Regions from separate parts of the Blautia sp. MSK.18.38 genome, predicted to be linked through region 3. Evidence: riboswitches for the same ligand, from Rfam matches in the RefSeq annotation. Region 3 holds a riboswitch; each other region holds the start of a gene.

Region 1 (3,287 bases), on a different contig from region 3:
TGATCGTCAGAGAGGTAACTGACTTGCCGCTTCCACTTTCTCCCACCAGAGCATGGATCCTTCCGCGTTTTACTTCCAGGCTGACATCTTTTACTGCATGAACCATTCCGTGAGATGTCTGAAACTCCACATGTAGTCTTTTTACCCTTAGGACATCATTTTTGGGCTGTTCCATTCTGTATTCCCTCCCCCAGATAATTAAATGCCAGAACAATGATCATGATCAGTATGCCCGGATAAAACATCAGTCTTGGATAAGTCTGGATATAACTTCTACTGTCACTGAGCATGATCCCCCATTCCGGTGTCGGTGCCTGCACACCAAGGCCGATAAAGGAAAAACCGGCAATTGACAGAATGATCGAACCGATTTCCATTGTTGCCAGTGCGATCACAGATGGCAGGATATTTCTCAATACATGCCTAAATATGATCCTTGCGTGGCCGCAGCCGCCGGCTTTTAGTGCGGTCATATAATTTTTATTTTTTTCCTGAAGTGTCAATGCTCGGGCAAGCCTTGCATATTCTGCCCAGGATACGACCGATAAGGACAGAATCAGATGAGCGCCGCTGGCTCCTACGGTTCCTGCAATGGCAAGTGCCACAATAAAGACCGGCATAGCCATAAATACATCAATGATCCTCATAATTATGGAATCGATTTTTCCACCTACATATCCGGCAAACAGTCCGATCGGCACCCCGACACATACAGTAATCAGAAGCACCGTAAAGCTATAGCTCAGTGAATACCGGCTGCCCCAGAGAAGTCTTGATAAAATACATCGTCCCAGCTGATCAGTACCTAAAGGATATGCCGCCGACGGATTCTTTAATTTTATCGAAACATCCACAAGCAGTGGATCATGCGGCGCCAGTACAGGTGCAAAAATAGCTGCCAATGCAAAAATTATGACCACCATCAATCCTATTTTTGTTTTCGGTGACCGGAATACCTGTTTCCAGTACAGATTCTGGATCATGCTTTTTTCTGTTTTCTGCTTTCTTCTGCTTCCCATTCTATGATCTCTCCTTTACTTTAACTGGATTCGCCGGTCAATCGCAGAATAGGCGATATCCACAAGAAAATTTAATACTACAATGCCAACAGCCAGAATAAAGATAAAACATTGCAGCACCGGAGTGTCTTTTGAGATCACGGATTTCAATGCCAGATTTCCGATTCCCTGAATTGAAAAAATACTTTCTATCACAGCTGAGCCACAGAAAAAACCGATCACAATTGATACCAGACGTGTCAGCACAGGAATCAGGATATTTTTCAGACCATGACGCAAAATTACATTTACAGATGACAATCCCTTAGCTCTGCTGGCACGTATGTAATCCTGCTTCAGCACCTGTATCATATTGGTACGGATCAATCTCGTCATAATTCCAAAGAAACTGATATCCATGGCAAATGCCGCAAGAATCGGGATGCCTCCGGCATCTCCTCCGATCACGGAAATCACTTTTAGCTTTACTCCAAATATATAGAGCAGCATCAGACCGATCCAGAAAGACGGCATAGATACACTGAGGGACGACAAAATGCGAATGACTTTATCCAGAACTCTGTTTTCATAAATTGCCGACAAAATTCCAAGAGGGACTGACACGATCATCAACAATAAAAACGAAGTAACTGCCAGTTTAAATGTCTGTGGAAAATATCTTTTTAATTCCTCAAAAGCCGGTTTTCTGGTAGAATATGATTTTCCAAAATCGCCATGAAGTGCCTGATCCAGCCATTTCCCGTATTGTACCAGCACCGGCTGATCCAGTCCTTCCTCATGCCGTACTTCTTCTACCTGCTCCGGTGACGGATGCTCATATTTTTTCTCCGCCAGCACTCTGGCCGCATCACCTGCCGATATAAAACTCAGCATAAAAATAATAAATGTAACCGCCAGCACTACCGGAATCATAAATATAAAACGCTTTGCAATTACTTTTCCCATTTTCATTTCTCCTCATTTTTCATCTGTTTATTCGGTTAAAATAAAAAAAGCTGATATGATCCAGCATCATATCAGCACAAAAAACAAACCTCTACCTCAGGCAGAGCTTATTCCTTCTGTATCCCATCCGAATCAGAATTCTTCTGTCAAAAAGGCAAGTCTCCTGACTCCAGTTCTTCCTACTTACCATCTTCCCGGATCTCTCCAGTGATATTTTGGTTTTCGTCCCTGTCACAGTAGCGGTGGCTGTTCTGGCATTTCACCAGATTCCTTATTAAGTACTTTGTACACCCTTCTGACTATTCAATTTTCATAGTTGCAATGAATAAATATTATAATATCATACTTTTCTTTTTATATAAATAGTTTTTTGTCAAATATAAAATATCTGAACATTTCATAGTGAAACCCGGATATTTTCTGCCTGTATTATTATAAATCTCTTAAGTAAATAACATTATGTATGAACGGTGACTTCTTTATATTTCCGTATAATGATCATATAACTTACGAATAATAAAACAGCTGCGCTGCTCCATGCACAGATCTCTGCATAGTATATTCCATCTTCACCGATCAGTTTTGGCAGCAGCAGCGCAACACTGACACGCATTATAAATTCTGCAATGCCGCTGGCAAGCGGAATCAAAGTATTACCCAGGCCCTGGATAGCGGAACGATACACATACAGCAGATACAGCACCCACAAAAAGACAGCCATAATAAACAAATACTTATATGCTATATCCAATACCTGTCGGGTCTGATCCGGTTCACCGGATACAAACAGGGACAGTACATTACGTCCAAACAGTACCATCATGCCGGAAATGAAAGCCGAAGTGAGCACTGCCATATAAGTGCCGCTGCGCACGCCTTTTCGAATCCTCTGGTATTTTTTTGCACCAAGATTCTGGCCCACATAGGTTGTAATAGCATATCCATATGAAACGGCAGCCATCTCCAAAACCCCATACAGCTTGTTCGATGCCGTAAATCCCGCCACAAACAGAAAACCAAATCCATTGATCACATACTGTACCACAAGTCCTCCCACGGAGATGATCACATTCTGTATCGCAAGAGGAACCGCCAGTTCCAAAAGCCGCAGGCTCATAGAGGGCTGCCTGTAAAAGTCCTTCTTTTCCAGGCGGATATCCGGGATTTTACGTAATACGATCAAACAGTACAAGGCTGAAAATCCCTGTGCGATAACGGTTGCCACTGCTGCTCCGGCAATACCCCAGCCAAAAACCGCCACAAATAACAGATCCAGTCCCACATTGATCACTGCTGCCACTGTCATTGCGATCAACGGAGATC
Region 2 (3,287 bases), on a different contig from region 3:
ATATGCGGAGTGAAAGACGGACCGACGATATTGATCACAGCGGGAATACACAGTGCGGAGTATGTAGGAATCCAGGCGGCAATGGAACTTGCAAAAGAATTTCAACCGGAAGAACTGAAGGGAAATGTGATCATCGTTCCACTGGTCAATGTCAGTGGCTTTGAGCATCGCACCATGAGTCTGGTCTATGAGGATGGCAAGAACCTGAACCGCGTTTTCCCCGGAGATCCTGAGGGAACAGCTGCAGATCGTATTGCCTATGCTATAGTGACAAAGCTTTTTTCCATAGCAGATTATTATATCGACCTGCATAGCGGAGATGGGTTCGAACAGCTTCATCCCTATGTTTATTATGTAGGGGTTGTAGATGAAAAGACAGCAGAGAAATCATTACATATGGCACGGCATATCGGCGTAAAATATGTGGTCCGTTCCACAACCGCCACAGGTGGCGCCTACAATTATGCTTCTTCTCTTGGAATTCCAAGTATTCTCATCGAAAGAGGCGGACACAGCTACTGGACCTGGGAGGAAGTAGAACAGGATAAAAGAGACGTCCGTCACCTTGTTTTTCATCTCCAGGGAAAGAAATGTCATGGTCTGAAGCATTACCGTCAGATGCTTCTTGAAAATGTAGTCTATGAATATGCGCCGTATACCGGATGCTGGTATCCATCCAAGAAGCCTGGAGAGTACTTCTTTAAGGGAGAAGAACTGGGTGAACTGAAAGATTACTATGGAAATTTACTTTACACATCTATTGCAACTGAAAACGGAGTCGTACTTTATCAAACAGCCAGTCTGAACATTATTGAAGACGGACCAATGATCGCATATGCAGCGATCACGGAGACTCTGACCTGATAGTAAACAACCTTTTCAGAACGCTTCTGTCTGAAATCATATTGAAACAGTAAGAAAACCGGGTTTTACCATTTGCTATTCTATTTGTAAAAACAGCGAGGTAAAATCCGTGTTTTTTTTAGCAGATCAGATAAATCCAATTGTCATATCCCCCATGGGGGATATATACAATTCAAGCATCTTTAACAAAATTTATGAGTTTTCTAAAAATATAACATTTTTCCATAGACATAAACTATAGTTTTATCATATAATGTTGCAGTAATTTAACAGCATTTGCTGATTTTCACATCAGCCGTTGTAAGTTCTGAGAGGATTAATAGGGAAACCGGTGTAAATCCGGTACGATCCCGTCACTGTAAGGGGGAATCCTCAGACAAAGTACCACTGGTCGAGTACGTGAGAAATAGACCGGGAAGGTGCCTGAGGGTAAGGATCCTAAGTCAGGAGACCTGCTTGCAATTGTTTTAAAATGATTCTTACGGAAGATAGGAAGCATATTTATTTTGTGTGCCCGTATTTCGTCACGGGCTTTTTTCGTGCAAATTTTCTAAAATTCCATGCATATTCTGCATATTAAGAATCCAATAGTTTCTTTTATCTAACTAAATTAAAACGGCAATGTTAAAATCGCATCAAATGAGGAAAGGAGTAAAACGTGACAAAGAAACAAGTAGGAAAAAGATTTCTCCAGATCATCATTGTATTATTTGGAATCAGCTTTTTCACATTTGGACTGACCTATCTGTCACCTGGTGATCCTGCGGAGATCATGCTGACAGAGTGTGGTAATCTTCCTACACCAGAGCTTCTGGAACAGACAAGACATGAGCTTGGCCTTGATCAGCCCTTTCTCGTGCAGTATGGTTCCTGGCTGAAGGGTGTTGTTACAGGAGATATGGGACAGTCCTATTCTTTCAAAATGCCGGTAACAGATAAACTGGTATCCTGTTTCTGGCCGACGCTGAGGATGTCGTTGCTGGCACTTCTGATGATGGTCATTATTTCCATACCGCTTGGAATCCTGGCCGCTGTATATCAGAACAAATTCCCGGATTATTTTGTGAGAGGAATTACCTTTGTGGGAGTATCTGTTCCAAGCTTCTGGCTGGGCCTGATCCTTCTCAGCATCTTTGGTGTTCAGCTTCGCTGGATCAATGTTGCAGGAGGCAGTACTGATTTTAAATCCATGATCCTCCCGGCGCTGACTCTTGCACTTGCCATGTCTGCAAAATATACCAGACAGGTAAGAAGTGCAGTACTGGAGGAACTTCACCAGGATTATGTCACAGGTGCAAGAATGCGTGGAATCAAGGAAAGCGTTATTCTCTGGAAACACGTCCTTCCTAACGTAATGCTTCCTCTGGTAACATTGCTGGGACTTTCCCTTGGAAGTCTTCTGGGAGGTACTGCAGTTGTAGAGATCATTTACAACTGGCCTGGAATGGGAAATATGGCAGTAAAAGCAATTTCCTGTCGTGACTATCCTCTTGTACAGGGCTATGTACTCTGGATCGCGATCCTGTACATGTGCATCAACCTGCTTGTGGATCTGTCCTATACTTATCTCGATCCAAGACTTAAGGAGGATAGATAATTGAAAAAGGTATTACGAACATTCAAAGAAAATAAACAGTTCACTCTTTTCTTCATTCTGGGTCTCGTGGTGATCGGAATTGCGATCTTTGCGCCACAGCTCTCACCATATGATCCACTGAATGCAGTTATGACCGAATCACTGCAGGAGCCAAGCTCCGCTCATCTATTCGGAACGGATAAGCTTGGACGAGATCTTCTTTCCCGTGTTATCTTCGGAACAAGAACCTCTCTGATCATGACCTTATGTCTGGTTGCGGTGATCTTTGTCATCGGTACATTTTTAGGAGTTATTGCCGGATATTTCGGCGGCGTTGTGGATGCAGTGATCATGCGTATCGCAGATATGATGATCTCCTTCCCTGGGCTTGTACTGGCCATTGCCATTGCCGGCATGCTTGGACCAAACCTGGTCAATGCCGTTATCTCCATTGCGGCTGTAAGCTGGACAAAATATGCCCGTCTTGCACGAAGTATGGTCTTGAAAGTCAAGAAGAGTCTTTACATAGAGGCAGCTATAGTAAACGGAACAAAGACCTGGAAAATTCTTCTTGTACACATTCTTCCCAACATGGTAACCCAGATGGTGGTAACTGCGGCAGCAGATATCGGAACTATGATGCTGGAGCTGGCTTCCCTTTCATTCCTGGGATTTGGTGCAACTGCGCCGACACCGGAGTGGGGACTGATGCTGAATGAAGGAAGAACCTACATGGCAAAGGCGCCATGGCTTATGATCTACCCTGGTATCGCTATCGTGATCTGTGTTGTTGTTTTCAACATGCTTGGAGACAGCATCCGTGATGTACTGGATCCGCGTCAGGATC
Region 3 (3,287 bases):
TGCCCAGTTTAAATTTGTAAGTCTTCTTGCCGAGAAATACAAGAATCTCTGTGTGGTTGGTGATGATGATCAGTCCATCTATCGTTTTCGTGGAGCAAATATCGGGAATATCTTAGGCTTTGAGAAGGTTTTTCCTGAGGCTAAGGTGGTGCGCCTGGAACAGAATTACCGTTCTACCCAGAACATCCTCAATGCAGCCAATGAGGTGATCGTCAACAACACAGAGCGTAAGGAAAAACGCCTCTGGACAGAGAACGAAGAGGGCGATAAAGTACATTTCCGTCAGTTCAACAACGGATTTGAGGAAGCGGAGTATGTTGCAGGAGAGATCATCCAGGGGCGCCGCAACGGGAAATTCCAGTACAAGGACTGTGCAGTACTTTATCGGACCAATGCCCAGTCCCGTCTCTTTGAGGAGAAATTTCTCCTGGCAAATGTTCCTTATAAGATTGTCGGCGGCGTGAACTTTTATGCCCGCAAAGAGATCAAGGATCTGTTAAGCTATCTGAAGACCCTTGACAATGCCAGTGATGATCTGGCTGTGCGCAGGATCTTAAATGTGCCAAAAAGAGGGATCGGACTCACCAGCATCGGCCGTGTCCAGGACTATGCGGATATGATGAACCTGAGCTTTTACGATGCGCTCCGCGTGGTGGAGGAAGTACCGTCCATTGGCAGGGCAGCAGGAAAGATCAATGATTTTGTATCCTTTATCCAGGGACTGAAAAGTAAGGCAGAGGCCTATACAGTCCGTGAAACCCTGGAAGAGGTCATTGAGCTTACCGGTTATGTGAAGGAACTGGAGGCAGAGAAAACGGAGGAGGCCCAGGCGAGGATCGAAAATATCGATGAGCTGATCTCCAAGACAGAATCCTTCCAGGAAGCCATGGAGGAGGCCGGACAGCCGGCAACACTTTCTGCATTTCTGGAGGAGATCGCACTGGTGGCAGATATCGATTCTGTTGATCCGGATCAGGATTATGTGCTGCTGATGACCCTTCACAGTGCCAAGGGACTGGAATTCCCAAATGTATTTATCGTGGGAATGGAGGACGGTGTTTTTCCGGGGTATGCTTCCATCTGGTCCGGTGATCCGTCGGATATCGAGGAGGAGCGAAGGCTCTGTTATGTGGGGATCACCCGTGCCATGAAGGAACTGACCTTAACCTGTGCAAAACAGCGGATGATCCGTGGGGAGACTCAGTATAACCGTGTGTCACGTTTTGTAAGGGAGGTTCCACGGGAGCTGGTAGATCTTGGACATACCATTCAGGAGAAAAAGCCCAGGGTAGATGATATCGTATCTCCGAAAAGCGCCTATGCCCAGATGAAAATGAATTTCCAGGCAAAGAGCACCCTGCAGAAAAAAGATTTCACAGTGAAGAAGGCGGACAGCCTGGACTATGGTGAGGGAGACACGGTCCGTCATGTGAAATTCGGAGTCGGTATCGTAAAAAATATCGCAGACGGCGGCAGAGACTACGAAGTGACGGTAGACTTTGACAAAGTCGGCGTGAAAAAAATGTTCGCCGGTTTTGCCAAGCTGAAAAAGATCTGAGAGGGATCTCTCCGGGCAGACTATTTCTGCAAAAAAATGTAAAAATCCGGCCTCAAGGTTGTAATTGGAAAACCGGTATGTTAGAATCAGTATCAGCGTAATTGAATTGCTGTGAAGTGGACAGTATCACCGGCACATATGCTGTCGGATACTGTGAGAGGGAATCGGGTAAAAAGCCTGAGCGGTTGCGGCCACTGTATACAGAAGAAGGGATTTCACATGCCATTGCAGAAACTCATGTGAGAAGGCGAAATCCCGATGTCAGAGAGATTCTGGAGAAAATTCTGATACATCATTCATGATCGGCTAAAAGATGAATGGTGTATCAGTTTTTATTTTGCGGAGTTTTTTCTGAGTCTGTAAGTCAGGAAACCTGCTTGACAGTATGTAAGTGGGAGCTTCCGTACAAAGTGTTCCGTGCAGATTTTATGAAGCCCCATCTTTTCGGTTACCCATAGGCAACAGGAGATAAAACAGGCGAAAAGAGAGGAAATGAAATGAAAAACAAGTATGTATCCACAAGAATCATGGCAATGGTAATGGCAGCGGCAATGACCGTATCAGCAGCTCCGGCTGTTTATGCCGCAGAGAGAGCAGACTCCGAGACCATCAAGGAAGACAATCAGCCGGCAGCAGAAGACAGTACAGAGTCTGCAGACACCGAAGATTCTTCCGCAGAGGCAACCAAGACAGAATATCCTCTGACCATCACAACCTATGATTACGATGGAAACGAAATCGAAACCACTTATGAAAAAGCACCGGAAAAAGTCCTTGCTGTATATCAGGGAAGCATTGAGACTATGCTCGCACTTGGTCTGGAAGACCACCTGGTAGCTACCGCAGGTCTTGATAATGAAGTTCCGGAAGATCTCAAAGAAGCATTCTCAAAAACAAATTATCTTGACGAATTTACCCCATCCCTTGAAACTGTAACAATGCTGGAGCCGGATATGATCTTATCCTGGAGCTCTCTTTTCTCTGATGAGAATCTGGGAAATGTAACAGACTGGATCGACAAAGGCTGCAACACCTACTACAACACCAATACTCGTCCGGACGGCGACAGAACACTGGAAAATGAATTCACAGATATCTTAAATATCGGAAAGATCTTCGATGTACAGGACAAAGCACAGGCTATCGTTGATGATGCAAAAGCAGTGATCGACAAAACTCTTACTGCAACTGCAGATGTAAAAGACAAACCAAGCGTAATGGTATTGGAGCCTCTTGGAGATGACATCACAAACTATGGCGTAAAGAGCCTTGGCGGAGATATGGTAACACAGTTAGGCGCAACTCTTGCAAACCCGGATGCTTCCACCGTTGGAAAAGAGGATATCATCGCAGCCAACCCTGACGTGATCTTTGTGGTTTACATGCCATATGCAGGAGATGATCCGGAAACTGTTAAGAACAGCCAGCTTGCAGTGATCCAGGATGATGAGTCCCTGAAGAGCCTTGACGCAGTAAAGAACGGACGTGTTTACCCGATCATGCTCAGTGAGATGTATGCAAGTGCAACACGTACCCAGGACGGAATCGAAACTTTTGCAAAGGGATTATATCCGGACGTAAATCTTGACTGATCGGAGAAAATGCAGTGAAAGAAACAGCTTCACAGAGAAAAAAAGATAAGGTGCTCAGAACATCCATGTATGTGGCAGTTCTCATCGGACTTGCAGGATTCCTTATTTTTTCCATACTTGCAGCCATCACTTTTGGA

What was found. A riboswitch is a leader RNA that binds a small molecule or an ion and turns the genes downstream of it on or off. The one in region 3 is predicted to bind cobalamin.
Region 1: another riboswitch for cobalamin. It lies ahead of NE638_RS13275 (ABC transporter permease); the one in region 3 lies ahead of NE638_RS03995 (ABC transporter substrate-binding protein).
Region 2: another riboswitch for cobalamin. It lies ahead of nikB (nickel ABC transporter permease); the one in region 3 lies ahead of NE638_RS03995 (ABC transporter substrate-binding protein).

Annotation. Positions count from the first base shown of each region.
Region 1 covers NZ_JANFYP010000022.1:7,808-11,094, reverse strand. Annotated here, with positions in the region: gene NE638_RS13285 (ABC transporter ATP-binding protein) at 1-175, opposite strand, end outside; gene nikC (nickel transporter permease) at 156-1,019, opposite strand; gene NE638_RS13275 (ABC transporter permease) at 1,035-1,964, opposite strand; cobalamin riboswitch at 2,101-2,274, opposite strand; gene NE638_RS13270 (MATE family efflux transporter) at 2,422-3,287, opposite strand, start outside.
Region 2 covers NZ_JANFYP010000015.1:59,358-62,644, reverse strand. Annotated here, with positions in the region: gene NE638_RS10690 (M14 family metallopeptidase) at 1-864, shown strand, start outside; cobalamin riboswitch at 1,150-1,338, shown strand; gene nikB (nickel ABC transporter permease) at 1,523-2,461, shown strand; gene nikC (nickel transporter permease) at 2,462-3,287, shown strand, end outside.
Region 3 covers NZ_JANFYP010000004.1:65,834-69,120, reverse strand. Annotated here, with positions in the region: gene pcrA (DNA helicase PcrA) at 1-1,558, shown strand, start outside; cobalamin riboswitch at 1,657-1,952, shown strand; gene NE638_RS03995 (ABC transporter substrate-binding protein) at 2,056-3,150, shown strand; gene NE638_RS03990 (FecCD family ABC transporter permease) at 3,165-3,287, shown strand, end outside.